DNA from 3 places in the Pseudomonas sp. 5Vm1k genome. Region 3 is predicted to be linked to each of the others. Evidence: predicted binding sites of a transcription regulator. Region 3 holds the regulator's gene; each other region holds the start of a gene.
What was found. Region 3 encodes FliA, which starts transcription of late flagellar genes. Its sites were predicted from a motif close to CTAAAGTTTNNNNNNNNNNNGCCGNTAA; they were not measured.

Region 1 (10,272 bases), on a different contig from region 3:
CTCGCTCCTACAGGTCGGGGTTGTGCGTCAGACGTGGAAGTAGCCTACGCACGAATCGAACGGCAGGCGCTTGAGTTCGATTTTGTTCAGGTCCAGCACTTCGCGCAGGGCTTTGGTTTCGCCCGGGAAGTTGCGGTAAGCCACTTCGTCCAGCACCACAACCGCGCCTTTTGGCATGTACGGCAGGAAGGTTTCCAGGGCGACTTTGGTCGATTCGTACAGGTCGGTGTCGAGGATCAGCATGGCCACGACCAGGTCCGGACGGGTTTTGACCCACTCTGGCACGGTCTTGACGATGTCGCCTTTCACCAGCTCGCAACGCGGGATGCGGTTGACCGGGCGCAGCAGGTCGTTGGCGTCGATCATGTCCTGGATCAGCGACTGGTCGGTGTCGGAGAACATGGTTTCGTTGACGTCCGCCGGGTCTTCTTTCTTGTCGATGCTCTGGAAGCCTTCGAAGGTGTCGAAGCCGATGATCGAACGGTTGATCGCGTACGGTTCCAGGATCATCGACAAGTGCATGTAGAGCATCAGCGAGTTGCCCTTGTACACGCCGCACTCGATGATCGCGCCCGGTACTTCAGCGACTTTCTTGAACAGCTCCATGCGCGACAGCGCAGCGGTCACGCCAATGCGGTTGGCAAAGACGAACGGCGCGTCGGCCACATACTCGGCATCGACCCGTTTCAGGACGTTGGCACGGGTTTCGTTGTACTGGGCCTCGGCGGGCGTGATGCGACGCTTGGTCATTGCTGGATTCCTTGGAAATTCGAAAAGTCGTGGGCGTGGAAATAGTCTTTGAAACCGGCGCCGACGTCAGGGCAGGCGCTGTCGACGTTGATCGCGCCGCGCTTGTGCTTGAGGTCGTCGAGGTGCATCAGGCGGAAGTCCACGCTGAAGCGGGTCTGTTGCGTGTGGTTCGGCACAGTACCGTGCAGGTGCGAACCGGAGAAGATCAGCATGTCACCGGTGTTGCCGGCCACGCGCACTTCGGAAGCACTGTTGATCGCCTCTAGCGGCACCGGGTGCACGCGGGCTTCCTCTTTGAGGTTGTCCTTGGCTTTGTGCCGCTGATTGCTGATCCAGTCGTTGAGGCTCCATTCGCTGGAGGTGTTCTTCACCGGCACGTCGAAGTAGCCGCCGTTGATCATCATGGTCTGGTCGGGGCTGATGGTGTGCACCGGCATCCAGGTGTTGATCTGGCAATCGACGCTACCGTACCAGGTATCGCGATGGGGTTTGTAGGCGTAGCTGACGCCCGCGTGCAGGTACTCGTAGTTGGGCACGACGCGAATCCGCGGCACGTCGAAAATGTACTCGCGCGGGTCGACACCGATTTCATCGATGAACGCCAGGATCAATTCCTTAGCGCGCAGACTGTTGGTGAACTGGCCCTTGAGGCGTGTCACCAGTACCACGAATTCTTCCACCGGCATCAACGTGTGCAGGGCCTGGTGGTGGGTTTCGCCGTTGAAGGCGGCAGTGATGCTTTCCTGGGCGAACGCGCACAACTCTTTGGCGGCACGCAGCTCAGTGTTCAAGAAGATGTCGCCGGCGTAGATGGCTTCTTTGAAGTCAGCTTTTTTCTGAAGCTGATTGATGTACAGATTCACGGTTCGCACTCCTGAATGCATCGAGTCTCTAAGGAATCGGCACCACGTTAACAAACTGAAGTGCGAACCATCGTCTGACAGGTCAATAAAGATGAAATTGGAAGAAATGGCGACGAAATGCGTTGGCCGGACAAAAAAAATCCCGGCTCGGGAGATGAGCCGGGATGCTGGCCCTTGTAGGAGCGAAGCTTGCTCGCGAAGGCGGTCATTCAGTCAACAATTGCGTTGAATGTTAAGCCGTCTTCGCGAGCAAGCTTCGCTCCTACACAGGTCCGGGGTGGGTCAGAACAATTTGGTGAACAACCAATACAAACTGCCCGACAACAGTATCGCCGCCGGCAAGGTCAGCACCCAGGCCATCAGCAGGTTACGGATGGTCTTCATCTGCAAGCCGCCGCCATTGGCGACCATGGACCCGGCCACGCCTGAGGACAACACGTGGGTGGTCGACACCGGCAAGCCGAACATGTCGGCTGCGCCGATGGTCAGCATGGCCACGGTTTCCGCCGACGCGCCTTGGGCATACGTCAGGTGGGTCTTGCCGATTTTTTCACCGACAGTCACCACGATGCGCTTCCAGCCGACCATGGTGCCCAGCCCCAGCGCGATGGCCACGGCGATCTTCACCCACAGCGGAATGAAGCGCGTTGAGTTGTCGATCTGCTGCTTGAACAGTTGCAGCTTGCCGCTGGTGTCGGCGTCGAAGTTGCCGACCTTGTTCTTGTCCATCAGGCGAATGGTTTCGCTGGTCAGGTACATGTCGTTACGCACGTTGCCCACGGCCTCGGCCGGGACTTTCGACAGCGAACCGTAACCCTTCACCTGGGCACCGATGCTACCGGTCAGGGCGGCGAGGGCAGGGACCAGTTGTGGCGTGGCTTCCTTGCTGCGCACGTAATCGGACAGCACCGGGCGCGGGTCGGCCGGAGACTGCAGCGGCGAAGCTTTTACCAGCGCTTGCTGGGTGACTTCGGCCACGGCGGCGAATTGCAGCGCCTGATCGGCTGGCATGGTGCGGTTCAGCGCATACGCCATCGGCAGGGTGCCGACCAGGATCAACATGATCAAGCCCATGCCTTTTTGGCCATCGTTGGAACCGTGGGCGAAGGACACGCCGGTGCAGGTCAGGATCAACAGACCGCGAATCCACCACGGTGGTGGCGCATCGCCTTCCGGTGCCTTGTACAACGCGCGATTCTTGACGAACGCGCGCAAGGCCAACAGCAGCAACGCGGCACAGCCAAAACCGACCAATGGCGAGAGCAGCAGCGCGTATCCAATCTTGGTTGCTTGCGCCCAATCCACACCGCTGGTGCCATCGCGGCCGTGCATCAGGGCATTGGCCACGCCGACGCCAATGATCGAACCGATCAAGGTGTGCGACGACGAGGCCGGCAGGCCCAGCCACCAGGTGCCGAGGTTCCACAGGATCGCAGCGATCAACAGGGCGAAGATCATGGCAAAACCGGCGGAGGAGCCGACTTGCAGAATCAGCTCCACCGGCAGCAACGCGATGATGCCGAACGCCACCGCGCCGCTGGACAGCAACACGCCGAGGAAGTTGAAGAACCCGGACCAGGCCACCGCGAAGTTCGGCGGCAGCGAGTTGGTGTAAATCACCGTGGCCACGGCGTTGGCGGTGTCGTGGAAGCCGTTGACGAATTCAAAACCGAGGGCGATCAACAGCGCCACGCCGAGCAGCAGAAATGGCGTCCAGGTGGTCACCACGGTGCCGAGTTCGTGCATGTCGTGCATCAGGCTGTAAGCGGTGAACAACAAGCCGCTGGCCAACACCCCGAAGAAAATCACCAGGGTGAACAGGCCGGGTTTTTTATTGAGCTGCGGTCTGGCGCTGCTGGCGGGCGCCTGGGCAGTCGTATAGGAAGGAGTAGCCATGCCGGACAATCCTGAGGAGGGAAGGAGTGTCGCCCATGATCGTTTCAAAATATGACAGAGAGACTGCGGTGGGTCAGTGTTTGGGTTTTTTTGCTCCCGTTGATCCGAATCCACCACGAATATGATGGCGTCGCACGACCTGTGGCGAGGGGGCTTGCCCCCGTTCGGCTGCGAAGCAGTCGCAAAACCTACTGACGCGGTATGACTGAAAGAATGCATGGGAGCGCTTCGCACGCCAACGGGGGCAAGCCCCCTCGCCACAGGGGTCGGGGCGTTTTAATAATCCTGGCGTTTTCGGAACGCCCAACGCCCGGCCAGCACGGTAAACGTTGCCACCAACGCCACCAGAATCCAGAACCCTTCCGGATCGCCAGCCAGCGGGATCCCGCCCACGTTCATGCCAAAAAAACCGGCAATGATGTTGATCGGCAGCGCCAGCACCGTCACCACGGTCAGCGTAAACAGCGTGCGGTTGCTCTGTTCGTTGAGGTTGGCGGCGATCTCTTCTTGCAACAACTTGATCCGTTCACCCAGGGCCGTGAGGTCGTTGATGATCAGCGCAAACTCCTCGGTGGACTTGCGCAGTTCCTTGACGTCCTCCTTCTGCAACCATTGGGGCGGCCGGTTGAGCAGACGCAGCAACGACCCCGGCTCCAGCGCCAACAACCGTTGCAGGCGCACCAGCACCCGGCGATTGGCGCCCAGTTCGGCGCGGTTGGTCGACAGCCGCGACGAGAGCAATTCATCTTCGATCTGATCGACGCTCTGGCTGGTCTTGCGCACGATCTGCGTCAGCACTTCGCCCTGATCGCGCAGCAGGTGCACCAGCAACTCCAGCGGTGAACGAAAGCACTCGCCGGCCTTCACCGACGAACGCAATTTATCCACCGAGTGCAGCGGTTGCAGGCGCGCGCTGATGATCAGCTTGCTGCGGGCGCAGACCCACAACGTCGAGACATCCGACGAGACCATGCTGCTGAGGTTGAACACCACATCGTTGACCACCGCCAGCAGCGCCGAATCGACGTGCTCGATACGGGTCGAGCGCGAACCTTCGTGCAGTGCTTCGAAAAACTCCTCGGGCAATTCCAGATGGCTTTTCATCCAGCGCTCGCACGCGGCGTGGGCCAGGTTCAGGTGCAACCAGAGGAATTCATCGCTCTCTTCAGACTGCTGCAAGCAGCGCAGCGCCTCGGCCGAATCGATCTCCCGACCACGCTCACCGGGACGAAAACGGAAGCCGTAAAGCAGGCCGAACAAGTCAGTGTCGCGGTGGGCATGATCGATGCTGTGGTTCATGAGGTCTCGCTGGGAGGTACGTCCGGCTGTAGCGCCTGTAGCAGCTGTCGAGCGGAGCGAGGCTGCGTTCGGCGGCGAAGCCGTCGTCAGATTTGAGCACGCGGTTTACCTGAAACACCGCGTTGACCGATTTTGCGACGGCTTCGCCGCCGAACGCCGCCTCGCGCTGCTCGACAGCTGCTACGGCAGCTACGGCGATTGCTACCGGGCATCATCGCAAGGAGTCTTGACGGTTTTGTGACAGTTGCGTGGCGGCGCAAACGTGTGCGTTACCGATGGTCGGGAATGATTAAAGAACCGCTCTGGCACGCCGATGACGCAGGTGTTAGGTTGCGCGGCCCGGGCCACGAACCGGGACCGCAGACAGGGAAGTTTGGACGTCTTTCACGCCCAATCAGGCGTGCCTCATTCCTGTCATGAGTATCATCCGATGCTGCAAAAATCCCTGAGAGCCCAAATCCTCGCGTTGCTCGGCGGTAGCCTGTTGGCGATGTTGCTGATCGCTTTGGCCTGCTTTCACTTCCTGTCCAGCGGCGTCCAAAGTTACGCCAACCTGATCGACGGCCCGCTGCACACTTCGCAGTTGATCGATGAAGCCAACCTGCAATTCAAGGTGCAGGTTCAGGAATGGAAAAACGTGTTGCTGCGCGGCAAACAGCCAGCAGACCTGGACAAATACTGGAAGCAATTCGAAGACCGTCAGCGCGACGTGCAAGGCATCCTCGGCGAACTGGCCGGGCAGAAAGGCCTGGATGGCCAACTCAAGACCCGCATCGAACGCCTGCGTGACGAACACCGTCAATTGGGTAGCGCTTACCAGAAGGGGCGTGATGCCTACGTAGCCGCCGGTGCCGACCCAGCCGCCGGCGACACCGCCGTCAAAGGCGTGGACCGCGCCACCAGTGATCAGATGAGCGAACTGGTCGGCGAACTGCGCAAGCAAGGCACCGAGCAATCGGCGCTGATCAGCGCCGGGGCCGAGCGCACCGTGATGCTGGGGATCATCGTGATGCTCGCTTCCGGTCTGTTGATCGGCCTGTTGAGCCTGTGGTTGATCAACCGCAACCTGGTTGACCCGATTCGCAAACTGATCGACTACGTGGCGCAACTGAGCCAGGGCAAATTTGCCGAACGCGTCGCCAGCACCCGTCAAGACGAGTTGGGCAAACTGGCGATGGCCGCTAACACCTTGCGCGATTTCCTCGCCGAGACCTTCAACCGCTTGCAGCGCAGCGCCAAGGACCTGGACAGCGCCAGCGGCGAGTTGAACGCCATCGCCGGCCTCATGGCCAGCGGCACCAACGAGCAGTTCAACCGTACCGATCAGGTGGCCACGGCCATGAACGAAATGTCTGCCACCGCCCAGGAAGTGGCGCGTCACGCGGCCGACGCAGCACGCGCCGCCGATGATGCCGACCAGTCTGCCCAGCAAGGCGAAAAAGTCATGCAGGGCACTATTCACACTATCACCCAGATGCGCGGCGAAATCGCCAACACCGCCTCCGTCATCCGCCGTCTGGAAACCGACAGCGGCCGCATCGGCAAGGTGCTGGAAGTGATTCGCGGCATCGCCGAGCAGACCAATTTGCTGGCACTCAACGCGGCAATCGAAGCGGCCCGTGCCGGTGAAGCTGGTCGCGGATTCGCGGTCGTGGCCGACGAAGTACGCAGCCTGGCCCAGCGCACAGCGGCATCGATCATCGAGATCAACCAGATCATCCAGACCGTGCAAACCGGTGCGGTGGACGCGGCTCAGGCGATTGAAAGCGGCCAGTCGCGCAGCGAAGAAAGTGTCGCGCAAGTGACCGAAGCCGGCGCGATGCTGGAGCGCATCACCCATGCCGTGGAAGCCATCCGTGACATGAACCGCCAGATTGCCACCGCCGCCGAAGAGCAGACCTCGGTAGCCGAAGACATCTCGCGCAACCTCACCGAGATCACCACGATTGCCAGCACCAACCTGGACAACGTGCAGCGCACGGAAGCGGCCAGCCACAACCTGCACGGCTTGTCGGGGCAGTTGAATGAAGTGACGGCGCGCCTCAGCGCTTAATGGAAAACGGCTTTGTACCGGCTCGCTTACCGAGCCGGTACACAGTCGATCTCAAGTGCGGCCAAGGGATGTCGATGATGGATTTAACCTAACCCTAATAGGAGAAATCCCATGGTCAGCATCACCTCCGTTTCAATCAATCAGACCCTCTCGACGCCGACGAGCAAAACCTCGATCAGCGACAACACTACAGAAGACACCACCTCCGCAACTGCAAGCACCACAGACGCAAGCGATGCCACCAAGGCATCTGCTGGCGGTGCTGCGCCCGCTGGCGGCGGCAGCAGTTCGAGCAGCAGCACTGAATCCGATACGGTGAAAGAACTGCGCAAGCAAATCGCCGAGCTGCAAAAGCAATTGCAGGAACAACAGCAGCAACTGCAAGCGGCTCAGGCCAAGCAGGAAAGCGCTGATGCCAAAGCCGCCGATGTAGCGGCGGCGCAGTCGCAGATTTCAGCCACATCGGGTTCGTTGCAAACGGCAACCGCTGCGTTGTTGCAGGCGTTGCAGGATGAAGGCGGCAGCACGTCCGGGTCGATGGTCAGTACGACGGCGTGATGGACTGAGGACATAAAAAAACGCACGACCCGAAGATCGTGCGTTCTTTGAACTCATCGCAAAACCTGTAGGAGCGATGCTTGCTCGCGAAGACGGCAGAGCAGCCAATATTGATGTGACTGACACTCCGCTTTCGCGAGCAAGCCCGCTCCCACAGGGATTGCGGTGATTATGTTTCAAACCTGTAGGAACGATGCTTGCTCGCGAAGACGGCAGAGCAGTCAATATTGATGTGACTGACACTCCGCTTTCGCGAGCAAGCCCGCTCCCACAGGGATTGCGGTGATCATGTATCAAACCTGTAGGAGCGATGCTTGCTCGCGAAGACGGCAGAGCAGTCAATATTGATGTGACTGACACTCCGCTTTCGCGAGCAAGCCCGCTCCCACGGGGATTGCGGTGATCATGTATCAAACCTGTAGGAGCGATGCTGTTGTGGCTCAATATTGATGTGACTGACACACCGCCTTCGCGAGCAAGCCCGCTCCCACAGGGAATGCGGTGATCATGTATCAAACCTGTAGGAGCGATGCTTGCTCGCGAAGACGGCAGAGCAGTCAATATTGATGTGACTGACACTCCGCCTTCGCGAGCAAGCCCGCTCCCACAGGGATTGCGGTGATCATGTATCAAACCTGTAGGAGCGATGCTTGCTCGCGAAGACGGCAGAGCAGCCAATATTGATGTGACTGACACTCCGCTTTCGCGAGCAAGCTTCGCTCCTACAGGGGATGGCGGTGATTAGGTGTCTTGTTTGTTGCTCAGGACTTTACCGGTGGCAGCATCGAAGTCCACGTCCCATTCAACGCCTTGAGCGGTGCGCAATTCGACTTCGTATTCGTAGCCGTTGAAGTGGTTGTCCAGATCGGTGTCGGTGATGGTCGCACCCGGATGCAGTTTCAGCGCCGCCTGGTTCATTTCTTCCAAAGGCTTGATCTTGCCGCTTTTGACCAGCTCAGGGATCTGATCAACGCGGATATCGGCCTGGGCCATGCCAGCAGAGAGGGTCAGGGCAGCGGCGGTGAACAGGGCTGTCAGGGTTTTCATAAGCTTCTTTCCTTGGGTGAACTGTTTAAGTGGGCTCAGGTTAACCAGCGCAACTTAATTCACCCTTAAAAACCGCCCAGGGCAGCAATTGCGTCGTTTGTTCAATTCCAACACCCGGCAACCTTTCATGCTGCGACCTCGATCAATGGAGGTGGTGATGAAGCGAATCGTTGCAGCACTGTATGCGCCGGTTTTTTGGGCCGGGTTCATCGGCACAGGTCTTTGGCTGGTGGGCGTGGCCGGGCTATCGGTCGAATGGCTGGTGCCGGTGTTTCTCGCCGCCCTTGCCGTGTCGTTCCTGGCCGAGTGGGCATTGCCCTATGAAGTTTGCTGGAATCGTTCGGTCGGCGATCGCGCCCGGGACGTCATTCACGCTGGGGTCAACGAGGCCTTGAATGCCTTGGGCCTGCTGGCGTTGCCGGCCCTGGTGGCGCTGCTGTCATTTGACGGTGTATGGCCCGGTGGCTGGCCGCTATGGCTGCAACTGGCGTTGGCGATTTTTATCGCCGATGCCGGCATCAGCCTGATGCATTACGCCAGCCATCGCGTAGGTTGGTTGTGGCGTTTGCATGCGGTGCATCACAGCGTTCAACGCCTGTACGGCTTCAACGGTTTGATGAAACACCCATTGCATCAATTGCTGGAAGCCTCGGCGGGGCTGTTGCCTTTGCTGCTGTTGGGGATTCCGCTGGACGTGGCGGCACTGTTGGCGTTCGCCATCGCCATCCAGTTGTTGCTGCAACATTCCAACGTCGATATGCGACTCGGACCCTTGCGCCGGGTGTTCGCCTGGGCACCGGTGCACCGTTTTCATCACATGAAATATGGCCGGGCCGGCGATGTGAATTTCGGCTTGTTCTTCACTCTGTGGGACTGGCTGCTGGGGACCGGTTTTTACACGCGGGACTACGACATTCGTCAGGGCGATTTGGGCATTGGCAGTCGGCCGGATTTTCCTCAGGATTACATCGCGCAATTGCTCGACCCGTTCGCGTCCGTGGCGTTGAGCAAAGAACCCACGGTGCCTGAGCCGCTGCGGCGCTGAGTCAATCCAGCAGCCGCAAGTCGATGTGTTGCAAAGCCTGGCGCGCCGTTACGCCAAAGAGTTTTTTCAGGCTGCGGGAGAAGTGCGCCGAATCGGCAAACCCGGCCTCGTGCGCCGCTTCGGTAATGCTGCCGCCGGCCAGAATCAGCACCATCGCCAACCGCAGTCGCCGCCACAACACCAGCCGGCGCACTGGCAGGCCGAGTTGGCGGGCGAACAGCCGTTGCAATTGACTCAACGATACATGCGCCTCAGCGGCCAACGCGCTGGCCGGGACTTTGCTCGTCAGCAAGCTGTCGAGGGCCGATAAGGCACGCTCGATTCGCGCATCGTCCAGGGTTCTCCGCGGGCAATCGCGCATGGCGTGGTCGAGTTGTTCCAGCGACAGATCGGCGTCGTACACGGCACTGCGCAACGCCTGACCGTCGAAGGTCAACGGCTCGGCATAGACCGTGAACACCGCATCTGGCGCTTCGATAATGCTGTGGCGAATGTGAGAGGGGATAAACAGGCGATGGGCTGTTTGATTGACGCCGTCGAGGTTGACGGTGACCGGCCCATCGGGGGCAAGAATCAACTGGTGAGCGTAATGAGCATGGGGCGCTGTGCGCCCCAGCTCACCATGGATCAGGCCATAATCACGCCCTAGCCACAGGCGGCCCGTCCAATCGGTGTTTGGCGTCACTCAGTAGCCGTTGTTCTGCAGCAATTGCGCAACGGTGCCAGCCGCCGGGCGTTTGTAGAACTTCAGCAGTTCGCTG
Region 2 (10,272 bases), on a different contig from region 3:
TGAGCCGCCGGACGTGCTGTTTCGCGATGCCAGTTTCGAGGTGTTCTTCGTACTCGACGAAGGCCGACGCCTCAACGACGAATGGCGCGACGAACTGCAACGCCGGCGCAGCGCGTTTTCCCTGAGTTCGCTGGTGCGTCGCGAGGCCAAGCCCCGGCGCATTCCGGCCAATGAATTCCTGCTGAGACTGGCGCCGACCTTGCGTAAAAAAGCCCACAACTACAAAGAGCGCGGCATGGACCTGGGCGAGCTGGACATCATTGCCTTCGCCAGCCTCAAGCGCGAAGTGCTGGACCTCAACAGCCATTTCCCCCCGCCCACCGAATACTTGCGCCAGGGCTGGCGCTCGTTGTCGCTGGTCGGGCCGACGTTCGCCCGTGTGTTGTTCGCTCATCCGGACGCACCGGATTTTCTGCGCAGCAACCTGGGGCGCAGTATCGTCTTCGACGTCGGGATCAGCCTGTGAGCCCATTGCAGGAATTGATTGCCGAAGTCCCGCAAATCGGCCGTGTACGCTGGATCGGCGTGCGTCCGGAATCGCATGCGCCGATGATTGAACTGGAGGCCGTGGAAGCACGACTTGAGGCCGGTTTGACCGGCGACAAGGCGCGCCCCGGCGTGCGTAATGCGCGGCAGGTGACGTTGATTCAGTGGGAACACCTGGCGGTGATCAGTTCGCTCATGGGCCGCCCGGACGATAAACCGGTGTTACCGAATGATCTGCGGCGCAACATCGTCGTCAGCGGCATCAATCTGTTCAGCCTCAAGGGCCGGCGCTTCAAGATCGGCCAGGCGATTTTCGAAACCACAGGCTGGTGCCAACCGTGCGCACGCCTGCAAAACAACCTCGGCCCCGGGACTTTTCAGGCCGTTCGCGGCCATGGCGGAATCACTGCCCGAGTGTTACAAAGTGGAATCATTCGACTGGACGACACCGTGAGCGTCGAGCCTGTCCCCGACAGCGGCTATGCTCCGTTCAACGTTCGTTAAATCAGCCTGTAGCTTCTACACATTCAGCAACGTCTACCCCTGACGAGGCCCAATATGACCAGCCGCCTGAACCCAGACGACCAGAAGCATGTCGAAGAGTACCTGCACTTGTCCCAACACCGAGTCGAGCGCCGGCCTTTCCGGCCGTGGATGCTCCTGGTGCTGGTGCTGGCAGTGACCATTGGTTTGGGCTTGCTGAGCCGCCTTATCGGTTACCTGACGCTATGAGCTGCCTCGCGCTCGCTCGGGTAATCGCACCGATTTCTTTTAGCCTTGCGAGATATCCCCATGACTCATCGTATTGTCATCGTTGGCGGCGGCGCCGGCGGTCTGGAGTTGGCTACCCGTCTGGGTAAGACTCTGGGCAAGCGTGGCACGGCCAGTGTGATGCTGGTCGACGCGAACCTGACCCACATCTGGAAACCACTGCTGCACGAAGTGGCGGCCGGTTCGCTGAACTCTTCCGAAGACGAACTCAACTATGTTGCCCAAGCCAAATGGAACCACTTCGAGTTCCAGCTGGGGCGCATGAGCGGGCTCGATCGCGCAGAGAAAAAAATCCAGTTGGCCGCCACTTATGACGAAGCCGGCGTGGAATTGGTGCCGGCCCGTGAATTGGGCTACGACTCGCTGGTGATCGCGGTCGGCAGCACCACCAACGATTTCGGCACCCAGGGCGCGGCGCAGCATTGCCTGTTCCTCGACACCCGCAAACAGGCTGAGCGTTTCCATCAGCAACTGCTCAACCACTACCTGCGCGCCCATGCCGGGCAAACGGACGTGGTGGAACAGATCAGCGTGGCCATCGTCGGCGCTGGTGCCACCGGCGTCGAGCTGGCGGCAGAACTGCACAACGCCGCCCACGAACTGGCGGCTTACGGTCTGGACCGGATCAAACCGGAAAACATGCACATCACCCTGATCGAGGCCGGGCCACGGGTGCTGCCCGCCCTGCCGGAACGCATCGGCGGGCCTGTGCATAAAACCCTGGAGAAACTCGGGGTCAACGTGATGACCAATGCCGCGGTCAGCGAAGTCACGACGGATAGCCTGATTACCGCCGATGGCAAAGTGATCAACGCCAGCCTGAAAGTCTGGGCGGCCGGGATTCGTGCACCGGGTTTCCTCAAGGACATCGATGGCCTGGAAACCAACCGCATCAATCAGCTGCAAGTGCTGCCGACCCTGCAAACCACCCGCGACGAGAACATCTTCGCCTTCGGTGACTGCGCCGCTTGCCCGCAACCGGGCACCGACCGCAACGTACCGCCGCGCGCCCAGGCTGCGCACCAGCAGGCGTCGTTGCTGGCCAAATCCCTGAAGCTGCGGATCGAAGGCAAGGCGTTGCCGGAATACAAGTACACCGACTACGGCTCGCTGATCTCGCTGTCACGTTTTTCGGCTGTGGGTAACTTGATGGGCAATCTCACCGGCAGCGTGATGCTGGAAGGTTGGCTGGCGCGGATGTTTTACGTGTCGTTGTATCGCATGCACCAGATGGCGTTGTATGGCGCGTTTCGTACGGCGATGTTGATGTTGGGGAGCAAGATTGGGCGCGGGACTGAGCCGCGACTGAAGCTGCATTAACACAACCCCCCTGTGGGAGCGGGCTTGCTCGCGAATGCGGAGTGTCAGTCGACATCAATGTTGAATGACACACCGCCTTCGCGAGCAAGCCCGCTCCCACATTTGCTCTGCATCAACTCTTGGATGTGTGTCTCACTGTATCCCGCCCCACGATTTCACCCCTTCGCTTACAAACTCCCCCCTTGCACGACACAGTAGCGATACACCCGCCCCGCTAAATGGCCACACCCGAGCAAGGCACCGCCTGCTTCGGTTAACGCCGCACTACGCGGCATCCCTTATCGAGCGGTTGTGTCGTGCAACCCAGGAGAATTGAAATGTCCCGTACCACTAAAAACACTATCGGTCTGCTCGGCGCTGTTTTGGCCGGTGGCATGATGTTGACCGGTTCCGTATTCGCGTCCCAGCCATTGACCCAAGGCTACCTGCTGGCATCGGCCGAGCAGGTCGTGAAAACCCCGGAAGGCAAATGTGGCGAAGGTAAATGCGGCGATGCGTCGATGGCCAAGACCGACACCGATGGCGACGGCAAAGTATCCCGTGCCGAATTCCAGGCCGTTGCGCCGAAGTCCAACTTCGACAAGATCGACACCAACCATGACGGCTTCATCGACGAGCAAGAGGCTTACAACAACGTGAAAGCCAACTTCGAAGCCAATGGCAAGAAAATGCCAAAAGGTCTGTTTGAACACCTGAAAGACCAAGACGGCGCCTAAGCCTCAGTACAAACAAGCCGCGCATTCCCGACCGGAAGCGCGGCTTTTTTGTGTCTGGTGGATTTACACCCGGAAGCGCTGCACCATGCCTTGCAAGGCATTGGCCAGTTTTGAAAGCTCATGGCTGGAAGCGCTGGTCTGATCAGCACCTGCGGCGGAGCGCACCGACAGGTCGCGGATGTTCACCAGGTTGCGATCGACTTCCCGCGCCACTTGCGCCTGTTCTTCAGCCGCGCTGGCGATCACCAGATTGCGCTCATGAATCTCATGCACCGACGCGGTGATGGTTTGCAACGCCTCGCCAGCGCGCTCAGCCAGGACCAATGTGCTGGCAGCCCGGGAAGCGCTGGCCTGCATGGAATCCAGCGCCAGCGTCGATCCGCTGCGCATGCCCTGGACCATTTGTTCGATTTCCTGGGTCGACTGCTGAGTGCGATGTGCCAGCGCTCGCACTTCATCGGCCACCACGGCAAAACCGCGACCGCTCTCCCCCGCCCGTGCCGCTTCAATTGCGGCGTTGAGCGCCAACAGGTTGGTTTGCTCGGCGATGGCGCGAATCACGTCCAGCACCTTGCCAATGTCCTGGGACTGATTGGCCAGCGACTGCACCAACTCACCGGTGTGCTGTACGTCGCTGGCAAGGGCGCTGATCGCGCTGGCGGTTTCGCTGACCCGTTCCTGACCCAGGTGCGCCGACTCGCTGGACTGGCGCGTAGCGTCGGACGTAGACACCGCATTGCGTGCGACTTCTTCCACGGCGGTGGTCATCTCGTTGACCGCCGTCGCGGCTTGTTCGATCTCGTTGTTCTGCTGTTGCAGACCCTGGGTGCTGTCGAGGGTCACCGCGTTCAATTCATCGGCCGCCGTGGCCAGTTGCGTGGCCGAGCCGCTGATGCCTTGCAGGGTTTCACGCAAGTTCTGCTGCATGGTCGCCAGCGCCTTGAGCAAACGGCTGACCTCATCGCTGCCGTGGGTGGCGATAGGGTTGGTGAGATCGCCCCGCGCCACGTTTTCCGCGGCGATCACCGCTTCATTCAACGGGCGCACGATGCTGCGGGTCAGCAACATCGCCAGGCCGACAGTGGCCAGCGCCGCCAGGGCAATGAACAGGCTGACGATGGTGCGCGAGGTTTCGTAATGCGCGGCGGAGTTCTGGCTTTCGGCAGCGACTTGTTTGGCGAACAGATCAGCCAGGTCATTGAGTTGTTTGCCAGAGCCGTCGACCACGGTCTTCATGTCCACCAGCAGCAGTTTGGTCAGCTCATCGCGACGCCCTTGTTCGGCCAGGGTGAACGATTGGGCGATACCTGAGCGGTAGGCGGCGAAAGTACTTTTGAACTGGTCATACAACTGTTTGCCTTCAGCGCTGTTGACCAGCTTGTCATAGGCAGCAATTTTGTCGCTCAGCTCCTTGTCCCGGGTGTCCATCTGGCTACGGTACTGCGCGATGTTCTTCGGGTCCTGGTCCAGGGCCATGCGCAAAGAGATGGTGCGGATACGCAGCATGATCTCGCGGATCTCATCGCCACCACGGATGCTCGGCAGCCATTGGCTTTCAACCGCCACTTCGCTGTCACGAATGCTCGACATCTGCCCCAGTGCGAATACCCCGAGCAACGCCACCAGCACCGCAATCAGGGCAAAACCCAGTGCCGCACGGGGGGCAATATTCAGCTGACGAAGCAACATAACGAGCGCCTTTTGTTTTTATGGCTGGAGATGGACGCGCTGTGCGCGCTCCGTTGGCTCGTTATCGGCAAGTTGTACGATGACTTGAAGCGGATTCGCTTTTTCAAAGACAAAAAAAATCCCCGTATCTTTCGATACGAGGATTTTTAATATGGTCGGGGTAAGGGGATTCGAACTCCTGACATCCTGCTCCCAAAGCAGGCGCGCTACCGGACTGCGCTATACCCCGGTAAAAAAAAGGCGACCTTTACAAGTCGCCTTCTTCGATCAGCGCTTTTGGCCTCTGATCTTAAGATCTGATCCCAGCGTTAACTGGTTTCAAAAATGGTGGGTCGTGTGGGATTCGAACCTACGACCAATTGGTTAAAAGCCAACTGCTCTACCAACTGAGCTAACGACCCAAAAATGGTCGGGGTAAGGGGATTCGAACTCCTGACATCCTGCTCCCAAAGCAGGCGCGCTACCGGACTGCGCTATACCCCGGTTTGAAATTGGCTCCGTGACCAGGACTCGAACCTGGGACCCAATGATTAACAGTCATTTGCTCTACCGACTGAGCTATCACGGAACTACATATTTCAATTTACAACGGTGAAGCTTGCTGCATCTCTTCGACCCGTTCGCATCGCTGCGTTCGTGTGTCTGAGGCGCGCTATTCTACAATCTTAAGCACCTCTGTCAACCCCCTAAATTGCATTCAAGTTAATGATTTGCAACTTATTTCAGATTTCTGCTTGGGGAGCAGAAACCCTTCCGGGTGACTTACTGCGGGGCGCACTTTACAAGCCTTTTCCTTTCAGTTCAACAGCCTGGCGAAAAAAAGGCCTCGCAATGCGAGGCCTTCTTTATTTCACTGGCATTACGACTCAGTCGAAAACGATTTCGTCGTTTTCCACTTTGCCGACGGCGGTCTCGCCCGGCATGAAACGACCGGACAGAATCAGCTGCGCCAGCGGGTTCTCGATCCAGCGCTGGATCGCTCGTTTGAGCGGCCGTGCGCCATACACCGGGTCGTAGCCGACGGCGATCAACTTATCCATCGCCTCAGGGCTGAGCTCCAGTTTCAGCTCACGCTCGGTCAGGCGACTGCGCAGACGACCCAACTGGATCTCGGTGATACCCGCGATCTGATCCCGCGCCAACGGCTCGAAGATCACCACTTCGTCGACCCGGTTGATGAACTCCGGCCGGAAGTGCGTGGAAATCGCGTCCATAACCGCCGCGCGTTGCGCTTCACGATCACCCACCAGTTCCTGGATCTGTACCGACCCCAGGTTGGAGGTCATGACGATCACGGTGTTTTTGAAATCCACCGTGCGGCCATGGCTGTCGGTCAGTCGGCCATCTTCCAACACTTGCAGCAAGATGTTGAACACGTCCGGGTGGGCCTTCTCGACCTCATCCAGGAGGATCACCGAGTAAGGCTTGCGACGCACCGCCTCGGTCAGGTAACCGCCCTCTTCATAGCCTACGTAGCCTGGTGGCGCGCCGATCAGTCGAGCCACGGAATGTTTCTCCATGAACTCGGACATGTCGATGCGAATCATCGCCTCCTCAGTATCGAAGAGGAACTCGGCCAGCGCCTTGCACAGCTCGGTTTTACCGACACCGGTCGGGCCGAGGAACATGAACGAACCACTCGGACGATTCGGATCGGACAACCCGGCCCGTGAACGCCGCACCGCGTTAGAAACCGCGATCACCGCTTCGTTCTGGCCGATTACACGTTGGTGCAACAGGCTTTCCATCTTCATCAGCTTGTCGCGCTCGCCTTCGAGCATTTTCGACACCGGAATACCGGTCCACTTCGACACGACCTCAGCGATCTCTTCTTCAGTCACCTTACTGCGCAGCAACTGGTTTTCGCTCTTGCCGTGCTGGTCGACCATTTGCAGGCTGCGCTCCAGGTCCGGGATGATCCCGTATTGCAGCTCGGCCATGCGGTTCAGGTCGCCTTTGCGGCGGGCAGCTTCCAGTTCCTGACGGGACTGTTCGATTTTCTGCTGGATCTGCGCCGATCCCTGGACTTCGGCTTTCTCCGAGCTCCAGATTTCCTCGAGGTCCGAATATTCGCGCTCAAGACGGACGATTTCTTCCTGGAGTTTTTCCAGGCGTTTAATCGCCGCTTCGTCGCTTTCTTTCTTCAGCGCCTGGGATTCCACCTTGAGCTGAATCAAGCGACGCTCCAGACGGTCCAGCACTTCCGGCTTGGAGTCGATCTCCATGCGGATGCGGCTGGCGGCCTCGTCGATCAGGTCGATGGCCTTGTCCGGCAACTGACGGTCGGTGATGTAGCGGTGGCTCAGCTTGGCCGCCGCGATAATCGCGCCGTCGGTGATCGCCACCTTGTGGTGAACCTCATAACGCTCTTTGAGGCCACGCAGGATCGCGATGGTGTCTTCTTCGCTCGGTTCTTCCACCAGTACTTTCTGGAAGCGTCGCTCGAGGGCCGCATCCTTCTCTATATATTGGCGGTACTCGTTGAGCGTGGTTGCGCCAACGCAGTGCAGTTCGCCGCGTGCCAATGCCGGTTTTAGCATGTTGCCGGCGTCCATCGAGCCTTCGCCTTTACCGGCGCCGACCATGGTGTGCAGCTCGTCGATGAACAGAATGATCTGCCCTTCCTGCTTCGACAGCTCATTGAGCAGGGATTTGAGGCGTTCTTCGAACTCGCCACGGTACTTGGCACCGGCAATCAGCGAGCCCATGTCCAGGGACAACAGGCGCTTGCCTTTGAGGCCGTCCGGCACTTCGCCGTTGATGATGCGTTGGGCCAGGCCTTCGGCAATGGCGGTTTTACCCACGCCAGGCTCGCCGATCAGCACCGGGTTGTTCTTGGTACGGCGTTGCAGGACCTGAATGGTCCGGCGAATTTCGTCGTCACGGCCGATCACCGGGTCGAGCTTGCCTTCTTCGGCACGCTTGGTCAGGTCGACGGTGTATTTATCCAGAGCCTGACGCGACTCCTCGTGGTTGGCGTCATTGACCGCTTCGCCGCCACGCAGGTTATTGATCGCGTTTTCCAGGGCTTTTTTACTCACGCCCTGGCCAAGCAGTAATTTGCCGAGCTTGCTGTTGTCGTCCATGGCGGCGAGCAACACCAGTTCGCTGGAGATGAACTGATCACCCTTCTGCTGGGCCAGGCGATCCGCCTGATTGAGCAGACGCGCCAAATCCTGCGACATATTGACGTCGCCGGTCGGGTTCTGGATTTTCGGGAGCTGGTCGAGCTCTTTGGTCAGCTCTTTGCGCAGGCTGTTGACGTCAAAGCCCACTTGCATCAACAGAGGTTTGATCGAACCACCCTGTTGTTCAAGCATCGCTTGCATCAAGTGCGCCGGTTCAATGCCCGGATGATCGAGGCCGACGGCCAGGGATTGGGCGTCGGATAGGGCTAACTGCAATTTGCTGGTTAAACGGTCTATACGCATGGGTCACCTTCCTTTTGAGCAGGCCGGACCTAAGAAACCATCCTGAATGAAGAAACCTGCCAGATACCGCTATAGATGCGGTCGATTCTGGGAGTTTCAAGCGTCGTGACGTTGATGCAGGTCAGCTAATTCTAGCGTTCGAGCCAGATCAGGGAGGCAAACCGACCGGTGCGCGGACTGCGGCGGTAAGAAAAGAAGCGAGGATCGGTCACGGTGCAAAAACCGCCACCATAAACAGCGGTGACACCACGGGCCGCCAGACGCAAACGCGCCAGTGCATAGATGTCGGCCATGAACTTGCCGGCGTTCTGGCTCGGGACGAAGGCTTTGGCCGACTCGGGCAGTTGCTGAATGAAGACTTCCCGTACTTCCGGGCCGACTTCGAAGGCTTGCGGGCCAATGGCCGGGCCAAGCCAGACCAGCACGTCTTCCGGCGCCACGGCCAGGCTGTCGAGCGTGGCCTCAAGGACACCAGCAGCCAGCCCGCGCCAACCGGCATGAGCCGCAGCAACGCGAGTACCGGCACGATCGCAAAACAATGCGGGCAGGCAATCGGCAGTCATCGCCGCACAGGCAATACCGGGGGTTTGCGTCCAACTGGCGTCGGCAGTGACTACCTGACTGGGGTCTGCATGAGCCACGACAATGCCGTGAACCTGTTGCAGCCAGGCCGGTTGAATAGCGAAATGATCGGTGAGGCGACGGCGGTTTTCGGCCACGGCTTCGGGGTTGTCATCGACGTGATCGCCGAGATTGAGGCTGTCGAACGGCGCCAGACTGACGCCGCCCGCACGGGTGGTGACGCAGGCTTTCACCCCGGCAGGCGCAGGCCAGTCGGGAATCAGCCAGTCACTCATCCGATGAACGCCTCACGGTCTTGCTTGAGCAGGGTCAGCAACCAGACGAAATCGTCCGGCAATGGCGATTCCCAGCTCATGCGCTTACCGGTGGTCGGATGATCCAGCTCCAGGAACCGCGCGTGCAGTGCCTGACGCGGAAACGCCTTCAACGATTCGACCATGGTCACACTGGCTGCCGGCGGGATGCGGAAACGACCGCCATAGGCAGGATCTCCGACCAACGGGTAGTTGATGTGGGCCATGTGCACACGAATCTGGTGCGTACGACCGGTTTCCAGCTTTACCCGCACATGAGTGTGGGAGCGGAAACGCTCGAGCACGCGATAGTGGCTGACGGCTTGCTTGCCACCTTCCATCACCGCCATACGCTGGCGTTGCTGGCCGTGACGACCGATCGGCGCGTTGATCTTGCCGCCGGCGGTGACCACACCGATCACGATGCACTCGTAGATCCGGCTGACGCTGCGGCTCTGCAACTGTGTAACCAGCTGCGTCTGCGCTTGAATGGTCTTGGCCACCACCATCAGACCGGTGGTGTCCTTGTCCAGGCGATGCACGATACCGGCGCGGGGCACATTGATGATGTCCGGCACGTGGTGCAGCAAGGCGTTGAGCAAGGTGCCATCAGCGTGGCCGGCAGCCGGATGCACCACCAGGCCCGCAGGCTTGTTGATCACCAGGATGTCGTCATCTTCATAGACGATGTCCAGCTCGATGTCCTGAGCGATCCATTCGCCTTGAGCTTCCTGCTCGGCAGTGAGTTCAAGAATGGCACCACCATGAACAATGTCTCGCGGGCGGATAACCGCCCCATCCACAGTCAGGCGGCCGTCTTTGATCCAGGCGGAAAGGCGCGAGCGCGAGTGCTCAGCGAATAATTGTGCGGCGACTTGATCGAGGCGTTGGCCGCCCAATTCGGACGGCACCTCTGCGCGAAGTTCAATTTTATCGGACATGCTCAGACTAGGCGTCGGCACAGCCTTTGGTTTCGGCTGCGCG
Region 3 (10,272 bases):
CCAGTTGATCGACGACAAAGCCGATCCGCTGTGTGCCTACCGAAAGGATCACCACATGGCCCTCGCGCTGCTCTTCGTGAGCGGCGGAGCTGACCAGCCAGCGTTTGAGGTAGAACAAGGGCAGTGCCTTGTCTCGCACGATCACCACTTCCTGACCGTCCACCACGTTGGTGCGCGACAGGTCGAGGTGGAAGATCTCGTTGACGTTCACCAGCGGGAACGCAAACGCCTGGTTGCCGAGCATGACCATCAGCGTCGGCATGATCGCCAGGGTCAACGGCACCTTGATGACGATCTTCGAGCCTTTGCCTTTGGTCGAGTAGATATTGATGGTGCCGTTGAGCTGGGCGATCTTGGTTTTCACCACGTCCATGCCCACGCCACGACCCGACACATCGGAGATCTCGGTTTTGGTCGAGAAACCCGGTGCGAAGATCAGGTTGAAGCAGTCCGACTCGCTGAGACGGTCCGCCGCATCCTTGTCCATCAAGCCTTTCTTGACCGCGATACCGCGCAGGACATCGGCATCCATGCCCTTACCGTCATCAGAGATGGACAGCAGGATATGGTCGCCTTCCTGTTCGGCAGACAGAATCACCTTGCCGCTGCGAGGCTTGCCCATCGCTTCGCGTTCGCTCGGCTCTTCGATACCGTGGTCGACCGAGTTGCGCACCAAGTGGACCAGCGGGTCGGCCAGGGCCTCGACGAGGTTCTTGTCGAGGTCGGTTTCTTCGCCGACCAGTTCCAGGTTGATCTCTTTCTTGAGCTGGCGAGCCAGGTCGCGAACCAGACGCGGGAAGCGCCCGAAGACCTTCTTGATCGGTTGCATCCGGGTCTTCATGACCGCGGTTTGCAGGTCGGCGGTGACCACGTCGAGGTTCGACACAGCCTTGGACATGGCTTCGTCGCCGCTGTTGAGGCCCAGACGGACCAAGCGGTTACGCACCAGTACCAGTTCGCCCACCATGTTCATGATTTCGTCGAGGCGCGCGGTATCAACCCGCACGGTGGTCTCGGCTTCACTGGCCGGTTTTTCCGGTGGCGGCGCGGAAGGCGCGGCGCGAGCAAGTGCCGGTGCAGCCGCAGCTGCCGGCTTCGGCGCTTCAGCCTTAGGCTCGGGCGCTTTGGCCGCCGGTTTCGGTGCAGCAGCAGGTGCCTTGGCGGCAGGCGCTGTTACTACAGTGCCGGTGCCGACTTCGGTGAACTTGCCTTTGCCGTGCAATTCGTCGAGCAGCGATTCGAACTCGTGATCGGAGATCAGATCGCCGCCGGCCACTTTGGCGGTAGGCGCAGCCGGGACCGGTGCCGAGGCAATCGCCGTTTCCAACGCATCGACGGCAAAGTTGCCCTTGCCATGCAGTTGATCGAGCAGTGCTTCGAATTCGTCGTCGGTGATGTCAGAGCTGTCGCCTGCCGCTTTCGGGGCAGCCGGTGCCGCTGGAGCCGCTACCGCATCGGCAGCGAACTGACCTTTGCCGTGCAACTGATCCAGCAACGACTCGAACTCGGCGTCGGTGATTTCGTCGCTGGCCGCAGCATTGCTGCTCGGGGCTGGCGCAGCTACCGGCGCTTCTGCCTGAGCCTTGACGGCGTTCAGCGAGTCCAGCAGTTGTTCGAATTCGTTATCGGTGATGTCGCCCGACTCGCTTTCAGCGGTCGGTTCCACCGCTTCAGCAACCGGGGCTGCTGTATCGGCGGTTTGTGGCTCGGCCAGACGGGCCAAGGCTTCAAGCAATTGCGGAGTGGCAGCCGTGATCGGGCTGCGTTCGCGGACTTCGGTGAACATGCCGTTCACCGCATCCAGCGCTTCGAGAACCACGTCCATCAGTTCCGAGTCGACGCGTCGTTCACCCTTGCGCAGGATGTCGAACACGTTCTCGGCGATGTGACAGCACTCCACCAGTTCATTGAGCTGGAGGAAGCCGGCGCCCCCTTTTACAGTGTGAAAACCGCGAAAAATTGCATTGAGCAAGTCCGCATCATCAGGTCGGCTTTCCAGCTCGACCAGCTGTTCGGACAGTTGCTCTAGAATCTCGCCGGCCTCAACCAGGAAATCCTGAAGGATCTCTTCATCGGCGCCGAAGCTCATTAAGGGGGTGCTCCTAAGGTCTAAAAACCTAAAAAACCTAAAATTCTAAAACTCTAAAATCCCAGGCTGGATAACAAATCGTCCACATCGTCCTGACCGGACACAACATCTTCTCTTTTATCGGCATGAATCTGCGGACCTTCACCCTGCGAGAGATGTTTTTGCGGATCTTTTTCAGCCAGCATCGCTTCACGGTCATGTTCGATACCCGCAAAGCGGTCTACCTGACTGGCCATGAGCACGAGCTTGAGCAGGTTGCTTTCAACTTCGGTGACCAATTGGGTCACGCGCTTGATCACTTGACCGGTGAGGTCCTGGTAATCCTGAGCCAGCAGAATGTCGTTCAGGTTGCTCGACACCGTGCGATTGTCTTCGCTGCTGCGTGTCAGGAAACCGTCGACCCGCCGCGCCAGCTCGCGAAACTCTTCAGCCCCGACTTCGCGACGCATGAACCGTCCCCAGTCGGTGCTCAACGCCTGGGCTTCCTGGCTCAGGCCATTGACCAGCGGTGTGGCGTTTTCCACCAGGTCCATGGTGCGGTTGGCAGCGGCCTCGGTGAGCTTGACCACATAACCCAGACGCTCGGTGGCGTCCGTGATCTGCGAGACTTCCTCGGCTTGCGGCATGTTTGGGTCAATCTGGAAATTGACGATCGCGCTATGCAGCTCACGAGTGAGCTTGCCCACTTCCTGGTACAGGCCGCGGTCACGGGTCTGGTTGAGCTCATGGATCAGTTGCACAGCGTCGCCGAACCTGCCTTTTTCAAGGCTTTCGACCAATTCGACCGCATGTTTTTTCAGGGTCGATTCAAAATCGCCCTGTGAAGATTCGTTATGCTCCATAGCTCCCCCGTGGCGCAGTTGCTCAACCGATGCGTTCGAAAATCTTCTCGATTTTTTCTTTCAACGCCTGGGCCGTGAAGGGTTTGACCACATAGCCGTTAACACCGGCCTGGGCCGCTTCGATGATCTGTTCGCGCTTGGCTTCAGCGGTCACCATCAGCACTGGCAAGTGCTTGAGTTTTTCATCGGCGCGCACGTGGCGCAGCAGGTCGATACCGGTCATGCCAGGCATGTTCCAGTCTGTTACCAGAAAGTCGATGCTGCCGCTGTTGAGAACCGGAATGGCAGTAGTGCCATCGTCAGCCTCGACCGTGTTGGTGAACCCAAGGTCACGCAACAGGTTTTTAATGATCCGCCGCATCGTTGAGAAGTCATCAACGATGAGGATTTTCATGTTCTTGTCCAATTCGACCTCCAAGCAGTCTTAAACGCGCCCAGCACCTGGACGCGCCATTTCAATCAATCCGGCAAAGCACTCAAATGACTGTCTGGAGCACAACAGATCGAGACCGCTGCAGTTCAACACCACACCAGCCTCGTTCGCAGTGTCCCCACACTGCCTTCAGCGCGCTCGCCACTCCCCCAAACGCCCCCGCAAACGGGCCGCGCACTGGCTGTGTAACTGGCTGACACGCGATTCACTGACGCCAAGGACTTCACCGATTTCCTTGAGGTTCAGCTCTTCGTCGTAGTACAGCGCCAACACCAGTCGCTCACGCTCCGGCAAATTGGCAATCGCGTCCGCCAATGCAGCCTGGAAGCGTTCATCTTCCAGATCGCGTGACGGCTCCAGATGAGCACTGGCGCCATCCTCGTGCAGCCCTTCGTGTTCGCCGTCCTGCAAAAGGTCGTCGAAACTGAACAGGCGGCTGCCCAAGGTATCGTTCAAAATCCCGTAATAATCGTCGAGACTCAATTGGAGTTCGGCCGCAACCTCGTGATCTTTAGCATCACGGCCGGTTTTAGCTTCAATCGAGCGAATTGCGTCGCTGACCATGCGGGTATTGCGGTGGACCGAACGTGGTGCCCAGTCCCCCTTGCGTACTTCATCGAGCATCGCGCCACGGATTCGAATGCCCGCGTACGTTTCGAAACTCGCGCCTTTGCTGGCGTCGTATTTGGTCGACACTTCAAGCAGGCCAATCATCCCGGCCTGGATCAGGTCTTCCACCTGGACACTGGCCGGCAAACGCGCCAGCAAGTGGTAAGCAATGCGTTTGACCAGTGGCGCGTAACGCTCGATCAGCTCGTATTGCGCATCACGTGCCGATTTCTTGTAGAGGTTGTAGCCACTGGCTGTCATAGGACGGGTCCTGCGGTCTGTTGCACGAGACGCTCGACGAAAAATTCCAGGTGCCCGCGCGGGTTCGCCGGCAGCGGCCAGGTGTCGACCTTCTGCGCAATCGCCTTGAACGCCAGGGCGCACTTGGAGCGTGGAAAGGCTTCGTAGACGGCGCGTTGCTTCTGCACGGCCTTGCGCACGCTTTCGTCATAAGGCACGGCGCCGACGTATTGTAAGGCGACGTCGAGGAAGCGGTCTGTGACCTTGGTCAACTTGGCGAACAGGTTGCGACCTTCTTGCGGGCTCTGGGCCATGTTGGCCAGGACGCGGAAGCGGTTCATGCCGTAATCGCGGTTCAGCAACTTGATCAGGGCATAGGCGTCAGTGATGGAGGTCGGCTCGTCGCAGACCACCAGCAACACTTCCTGGGCGGCGCGGACAAAACTGACTACCGAGTCACCAATACCCGCAGCGGTGTCGATCACCAATACGTCGAGGTTGTCGCCGATATCGCTGAAAGCCTGGATCAGGCCGGCGTGTTGGGCCGGGCTCAGATGAACCATGCTCTGGGTGCCGGACGCGGCCGGGACGATACGAATACCGCCGGGGCCCTGCAACAGAACGTCGCGCAGCTCGCAGCGGCCTTCGATAACGTCGGCCAGGGTACGTTTGGGAGTCAGTCCCAGCAGAACGTCGACGTTCGCCAGCCCCAGATCGGCATCCAGCAGCATGACGCGCCGGCCGAGCTCAGCTAGAGCCAGGGACAAGTTCACTGACACGTTAGTCTTCCCGACGCCACCTTTGCCGCCGGTCACCGCGATCACCTGTACGGGATGCATGCTGCCCATGTTATTTCTTTACCTTGTCTTGCATAGACGGAGGCCACATTACTGGCTGCGCGTTCATCAACTGAACAATGCATGGCAGACCATCGATGTAGGTACAAAAACTGTTCATTAGTACCTCAGCCAACCTGCTTGGTCGGGCTGTGGTAAATATCAGCGAACATGTCAGCCATGGCTTCTTCGCTGGGTTCTTCCTGCATTTGCACGCTGACCGCGCGACTGACCAACTGGTGACGCCGTGGCAGATGCAAATCATCTGGAATCCGCGGGCCATCGGTGAGGTAAGCCACCGGCAATTCATGACTGATGGCCAGGCTTAACACCTCGCCCAGACTCGCCGTTTCATCCAGTTTAGTCAGGATGCAGCCGGCCAGCCCGCACCGCTTGTAGCTGTGATAAGCAGCGGTTAGAACCTGTTTCTGGCTGGTGGTTGCCAGGACCAGATAATTTTTCGATCTGATCCCGCGACCGGCCAGGCTTTCGAGCTGCATGCGCAATGCCGGATCGCTGGCCTGCAGGCCGGCGGTATCGATCAGCACCACGCGCTTGCGCAGCAGTGGGTCCAGCGCCTGCACCAGGGATTGCCCCGGATCGACGTGGGTCACTGACACATTGAGAATCCGGCCCAGCGTCTTCAGTTGTTCCTGAGCGCCGATACGGTAGCTGTCCATGCTCACCAGCGCGATGTTCTGCGCGCCGTACTTGAGCACGTAACGGGCCGCGAGTTTGGCCAGGGTGGTGGTCTTGCCCATGCCGGCAGGGCCGACCATGGCAATCACGCCGCCCTCTTCCAGTGGCTCGACTTCCGGTGTGGCGATCATCCGCGCCAGGTGCGCCAGCAACATGCGCCAGGCCTGACGAGGCTCTTCAATATCGGTAATCAGCGCCAGCAGGTCGCGGGACAACGGGCCGGACAAGCCGATGCGTTGCAGGCGACGCCACAGGTTGGCCTGGGCCGGACGACTGCCTTGCAGCTGATTCCAGGCCAGGGAGCCGAGTTGCACTTCCATCAGTTCGCGCAGGCTGTTGAGCTCGAAGCGCATCGAATCGAAAGCCCGCGGATCAACACCACCGGAGGCTGGCGCAGGGGCCGGCGCCGCACGGCGTGGTTGAGCGTAAGTCGGTTCGATCAATGGCTCGGCGGCGGTCAACGGCAGGCCGGCGAACAACTGGCGATTGGTGGTCTTGTCACCGTCGGTTTCGCCTTCGCCACGCAGGCTCAGCTCGGCCTGGGCAGTGACGATGCGCGACTGGGTCTTGCGCAGCTCATCCTCGAGTTCCATGTTCGGAACGCGCGGGGCCAGCGCCGACAATTTGTAATCCAGGGCAGCCGTCAGCTCGACACCGCCGGCGATCCGGCGGTTGCCAATAATGGCGGCATCAGCCCCCAGCTCATCACGAACCAGTTTCATGGCCTGACGCATATCGGCGGCGAAAAAACGCTTAACTTGCATAAACCACTACCTCAGCCGTTGGGCCCTACTGTCGCAACGATGGTCACTTGCTTGTTGTCAGGAATTTCCTGATACGCCAACACGTGCAAACCCGGGACTGCCAGCCTGCCGAAGCGCGACAACATCGCGCGAACCGGACCGGCTACCAGCAGAATCACCGGTTGACCTTGCATCTCTTGACGCTGCGCCGCTTCGATCAACGAACGTTGCAGCTTCTCTGCCATGCTTGGCTCCAGCAGAACGCCCTCTTCCGAGCCTTGTCCTGCCTTCTGAAGACTATTGAGCAATATTTGTTCCAACCTTGGTTCCAAGGTGATAACTGGCAGCTCCGACTCAGTCCCTACAATGCTTTGGACGATTGCGCGGCTTACACCAACGCGAACCGCGGCCACCAGAGCGGCAGTATCTTGACTCTTGGCGGCATTGTTGGCGATGGCCTCGGCAATGCTGCGAATGTCGCGTACTGGCACCTGTTCGGCGAGCAACGCCTGCAAGACCTTGAGCAGTTGCGACAGCGAAACCACACCCGGTACCAGCTCTTCAGCCAGTTTCGGCGAGCTTTTGGCCAGCAATTGCATGAGTTGCTGCACTTCCTCGTGACCAATCAGCTCACTGGAGTGCTTGTACAGAATCTGGTTCAAGTGGGTCGCCACTACCGTACTGGCATCGACCACGGTGTAGCCGAGGGACTGAGCCTGGGCGCGCTGGCTGATTTCGATCCAGACCGCCTCCAGGCCAAAAGCCGGATCTTTGGCGGTAATGCCGTTGAGCGTACCGTAGACCTGTCCCGGGTTGATCGCCAGTTCGCGATCCGGGTAAATCTCGGCTTCGGCGAGGATCACGCCCATCAGGGTCAGGCGATAAGCGCTGGGCGCCAGGTCGAGGTTGTCACGAATGTGCACAGTCGGCATCAGGAAGCCCAGATCCTGGGACAGCTTCTTGCGCACGCCCTTGATCCGCGCGAGCAACTGACCACCCTGGTTGCGATCCACCAGCGGAATCAGGCGATAGCCCACTTCCAGGCCGATCATGTCGATTGGGGTCACGTCATCCCAGCCAAGCTCCTTGGTTTCCTGGGCGCGGGCCGGGGATGGCAGCAGCTCTTGTTGACGCTTGACCTCTTGCAGGGCCTGGACCTTGACCACGTTCTGCTTCTTCCAGAACAGGTACGCGCCGCCAGCCGCCAGGGCCGCCATGCTGAGAAAGGAGAAGTGCGGCATGCCGGGCACCAGGCCCATGACTGCCATCAAACCTGCGGCCACCGCCAACGCTTTCGGCGAGGCGAACATCTGGCGACCGATCTGCTTACCCATGTCTTCCGAGCCGGAAGCACGAGTCACCATGATTGCGGCCGCTGTGGATAACAACAGTGATGGCAATTGCGCCACCAAACCGTCACCGATGGTCAACAGCGCGTAAACCTTACCGGCGTCGCCAAAACTCATGCCGTGCTGGAAGATACCGACCGCCATACCGCCGATCAGGTTGATGAACAGAATCAGCAGGCCGGCGATGGCGTCACCGCGCACGAACTTACTGGCACCATCCATGGAACCGTAGAACTCGGCTTCCTGGGCGACTTCCATCCGGCGCAATTTGGCTTGGTTCTGATCGATCAGGCCGGCGTTGAGGTCGGCGTCGATGGCCATCTGTTTGCCGGGCATCGCATCGAGGGTGAAGCGCGCGCTCACCTCGGAAATCCGCCCGGCGCCCTTGGTCACCACGACGAAGTTGATGATCATCAAAATCGCGAAGACCACGATACCGACCACGTAGTTACCGCCGATCACCACCTCACCGAAGGCCTGAATCACCTTACCGGCGGCGGCATGCCCTTCTTGACCGTGGAGCATCACCACTCGCGTGGAGGCCACGTTCAGCGCCAGGCGCATCAACGTCGCCACCAGCAAAATGGTCGGGAACACCGCGAAATCCAGCGGACGCAAAGCGTAGACGCAGACCAGCAGCACGACGATGGACAAGGCGATGTTGAACGTGAAGAACACGTCCAGCAGGAACGGCGGCACTGGCAACATCATCATGGCCAGCATGACCAGCAGCAACAGCGGCACACCCAGATTGCCCCGACTCAAGTCGGCGACGTTTGTGCGAGCACTGTTGAGTAACTGAGAGCGATCCACCGGTTTTCCCCGTTCCTTTAAAGCAAACTTTTGACGCCTGAAGCAGACGCAGAGCGGCTACTGCAAGAAGCCTTCCAACTTTTGCCGGGTTCTGAATGATCGTTCCCACGCTCTGCGTGGGAATGCAGCCCGGGACGCTCTGCGTCCCATCAAAAGCCGAACGCAGAGCGTCCAAAGAGGCATTCCCACGCAGAGCGTGGGAGCGATCTTAATGATCTTAAAATAGAGATTTATGCAGGCCTGAAAGATCAAAAGATCGCAGCCTTCGGTAGCTCCTACAGGGATTGCGCGCTGCCCGCGATGTTGCGGTGCAAACCCGTCCCGTAGGAGCTGCCGAAGGCTGCGATCTTTTGCTTTTAAACATCTCCAGCCACTTACTCGCCCTACACAACCCGCTCCCACAGGTTAAAGCCCGCCAATCACCCTGCCGTCAGAATCTGCTCGGGCGAGATAGGCCCAAAACTGAGCTCGCGGGCCTTCATGTACCGCATCCCCCTGAACATCTGAATGCCGTCTACCTCAACGAGATCCTCATGGGCATACATAAGCGCCACCACAGAGAAGGGCGCCAACACTTCATCCGTCTTCGAATGCCCCTCCATCAGATTGAGCGCCCATTGAAAGCTGACGGTCGGCAGATCTGCGATTTCAATCTGCCGCGCCGGGTCTTCCCATCGAAAGTACGCCCGCGCGGTGATTCGCAACGCTCCGTTTACGAAAGCAAATTCGGGCTTTCCATAACGGTGATCCATGTCGCCGCTTGACCAATCATCCATGTAGTTCTCGGTTCGCGTGAAGATGTCGCAAAGTGCCTTGCTGCTATGAATGTTTCCCGCCGCGCCAGAGAAATAGTCATAGGAATAGTGATAGGCCAACCCATTCAACTCTGGCCGAATGGCATTGATCGGGCTGTCCAGGTAACGCGCAATGTACACATTCGCCATCTGCACAAAGTGCGTGAAGTCCAGGGTCATGTCGAAGGTGACTGAATAGCCAATAGCCCGCTCTGCGCGATTTTCCTCCAGCCGCCCCGCAACAAACTTCAACTCCATGCCTTGAAGCTTTCTGTATTCAACTGCTGCCATGATCAATCTCCCAGCCTTGATGGATGTCGACTAATGACATCCCTCAAGAGGAGAGCCGTCTACTGTCAGAACTAACAGGTACGATGGCTTTTCGGACAGGCGGGAGGTTGTTGGAAGGTCAATCGATCGCAGCCTCGTTGCACTCGACAACCCCTACAGGGGATCGCATCTCATATGGGAGCTGTGTAGGAGCTGTCGAGTGCAACGAGGCTGCGATCCTTTAAGAATCGCGACGCAAATCCGGCGGGATCGGCAGGTCGTCCTTGAGCGGATCCGGGCGCTTGCCCTTGCCGGCGCGGTGCTGGCGGATCTGGTAGACGTAGGCCAACACCTGGGCAACCGCCAGGTACAGGCCGCCCGGGATTTCCTGGTCGAGTTCGGTGGAGTAATAGATCGAACGCGCCAGGGCTGGCGATTCGAGCAGCAGCACCTCGTTGGCCACGGCGATTTCGCGGATTTTCAAGGCCAGGAAGTCACTGCCCTTGGCGATCAGCATCGGCGCACCGCCCTTCTCCGGGTCGTACTTGAGCGCCA

Region 1: ACWIKB_RS13810 (methyl-accepting chemotaxis protein) is a predicted target of FliA. The motif match lies at 5,098-5,125, and genes of this name have one in related genera.
Region 2: ACWIKB_RS19500 (methyl-accepting chemotaxis protein) is a predicted target of FliA. The motif match lies at 5,044-5,071, and genes of this name have one in related genera.

Annotation. Positions count from the first base shown of each region.
Region 1 covers NZ_JBSPCZ010000006.1:79,701-89,972, reverse strand. The annotation lists gene ACWIKB_RS13830 (TylF/MycF/NovP-related O-methyltransferase) at 28-750, opposite strand; gene ACWIKB_RS13825 (phytanoyl-CoA dioxygenase family protein) at 747-1,613, opposite strand; gene ACWIKB_RS13820 (inorganic phosphate transporter) at 1,896-3,509, opposite strand; gene ACWIKB_RS13815 (transporter) at 3,786-4,808, opposite strand; gene ACWIKB_RS13810 (methyl-accepting chemotaxis protein) at 5,239-6,861, shown strand; gene ACWIKB_RS13805 (hypothetical protein) at 6,973-7,419, shown strand; gene ACWIKB_RS13800 (PepSY domain-containing protein) at 8,161-8,466, opposite strand; gene ACWIKB_RS13795 (sterol desaturase family protein) at 8,624-9,511, shown strand; gene ACWIKB_RS13790 (helix-turn-helix transcriptional regulator) at 9,513-10,196, opposite strand; gene ACWIKB_RS13785 (glycerophosphodiester phosphodiesterase) at 10,197-10,272, opposite strand, start outside.
Region 2 covers NZ_JBSPCZ010000009.1:231,857-242,128, reverse strand. The annotation lists gene ACWIKB_RS19525 (DUF1780 domain-containing protein) at 1-466, shown strand, start outside; gene ACWIKB_RS19520 (MOSC domain-containing protein) at 463-990, shown strand; gene ACWIKB_RS19515 (DUF3094 family protein) at 1,045-1,218, shown strand; gene ACWIKB_RS19510 (NAD(P)/FAD-dependent oxidoreductase) at 1,279-2,577, shown strand; gene ACWIKB_RS19505 (HvfA family oxazolone/thioamide-modified RiPP metallophore) at 2,895-3,293, shown strand; gene ACWIKB_RS19500 (methyl-accepting chemotaxis protein) at 3,357-4,982, opposite strand; tRNA gene ACWIKB_RS19495 (tRNA-Pro) at 5,135-5,211, opposite strand; tRNA gene ACWIKB_RS19490 (tRNA-Lys) at 5,308-5,383, opposite strand; tRNA gene ACWIKB_RS19485 (tRNA-Pro) at 5,389-5,465, opposite strand; tRNA gene ACWIKB_RS19480 (tRNA-Asn) at 5,475-5,550, opposite strand; gene clpB (ATP-dependent chaperone ClpB) at 5,849-8,413, opposite strand; gene pgeF (peptidoglycan editing factor PgeF) at 8,545-9,270, opposite strand; gene rluD (23S rRNA pseudouridine(1911/1915/1917) synthase RluD) at 9,267-10,229, opposite strand.
Region 3 covers NZ_JBSPCZ010000005.1:126,667-136,938, reverse strand. The annotation lists gene ACWIKB_RS11990 (chemotaxis protein CheA) at 1-2,089, opposite strand, end outside; gene ACWIKB_RS11985 (protein phosphatase CheZ) at 2,143-2,931, opposite strand; gene ACWIKB_RS11980 (chemotaxis response regulator CheY) at 2,954-3,325, opposite strand; gene fliA (RNA polymerase sigma factor FliA) at 3,494-4,234, opposite strand; gene fleN (flagellar synthesis regulator FleN) at 4,231-5,061, opposite strand; gene flhF (flagellar biosynthesis protein FlhF) at 5,178-6,512, opposite strand; gene flhA (flagellar biosynthesis protein FlhA) at 6,524-8,653, opposite strand; gene ACWIKB_RS11955 (hypothetical protein) at 9,073-9,738, opposite strand; gene flhB (flagellar biosynthesis protein FlhB) at 9,959-10,272, opposite strand, start outside.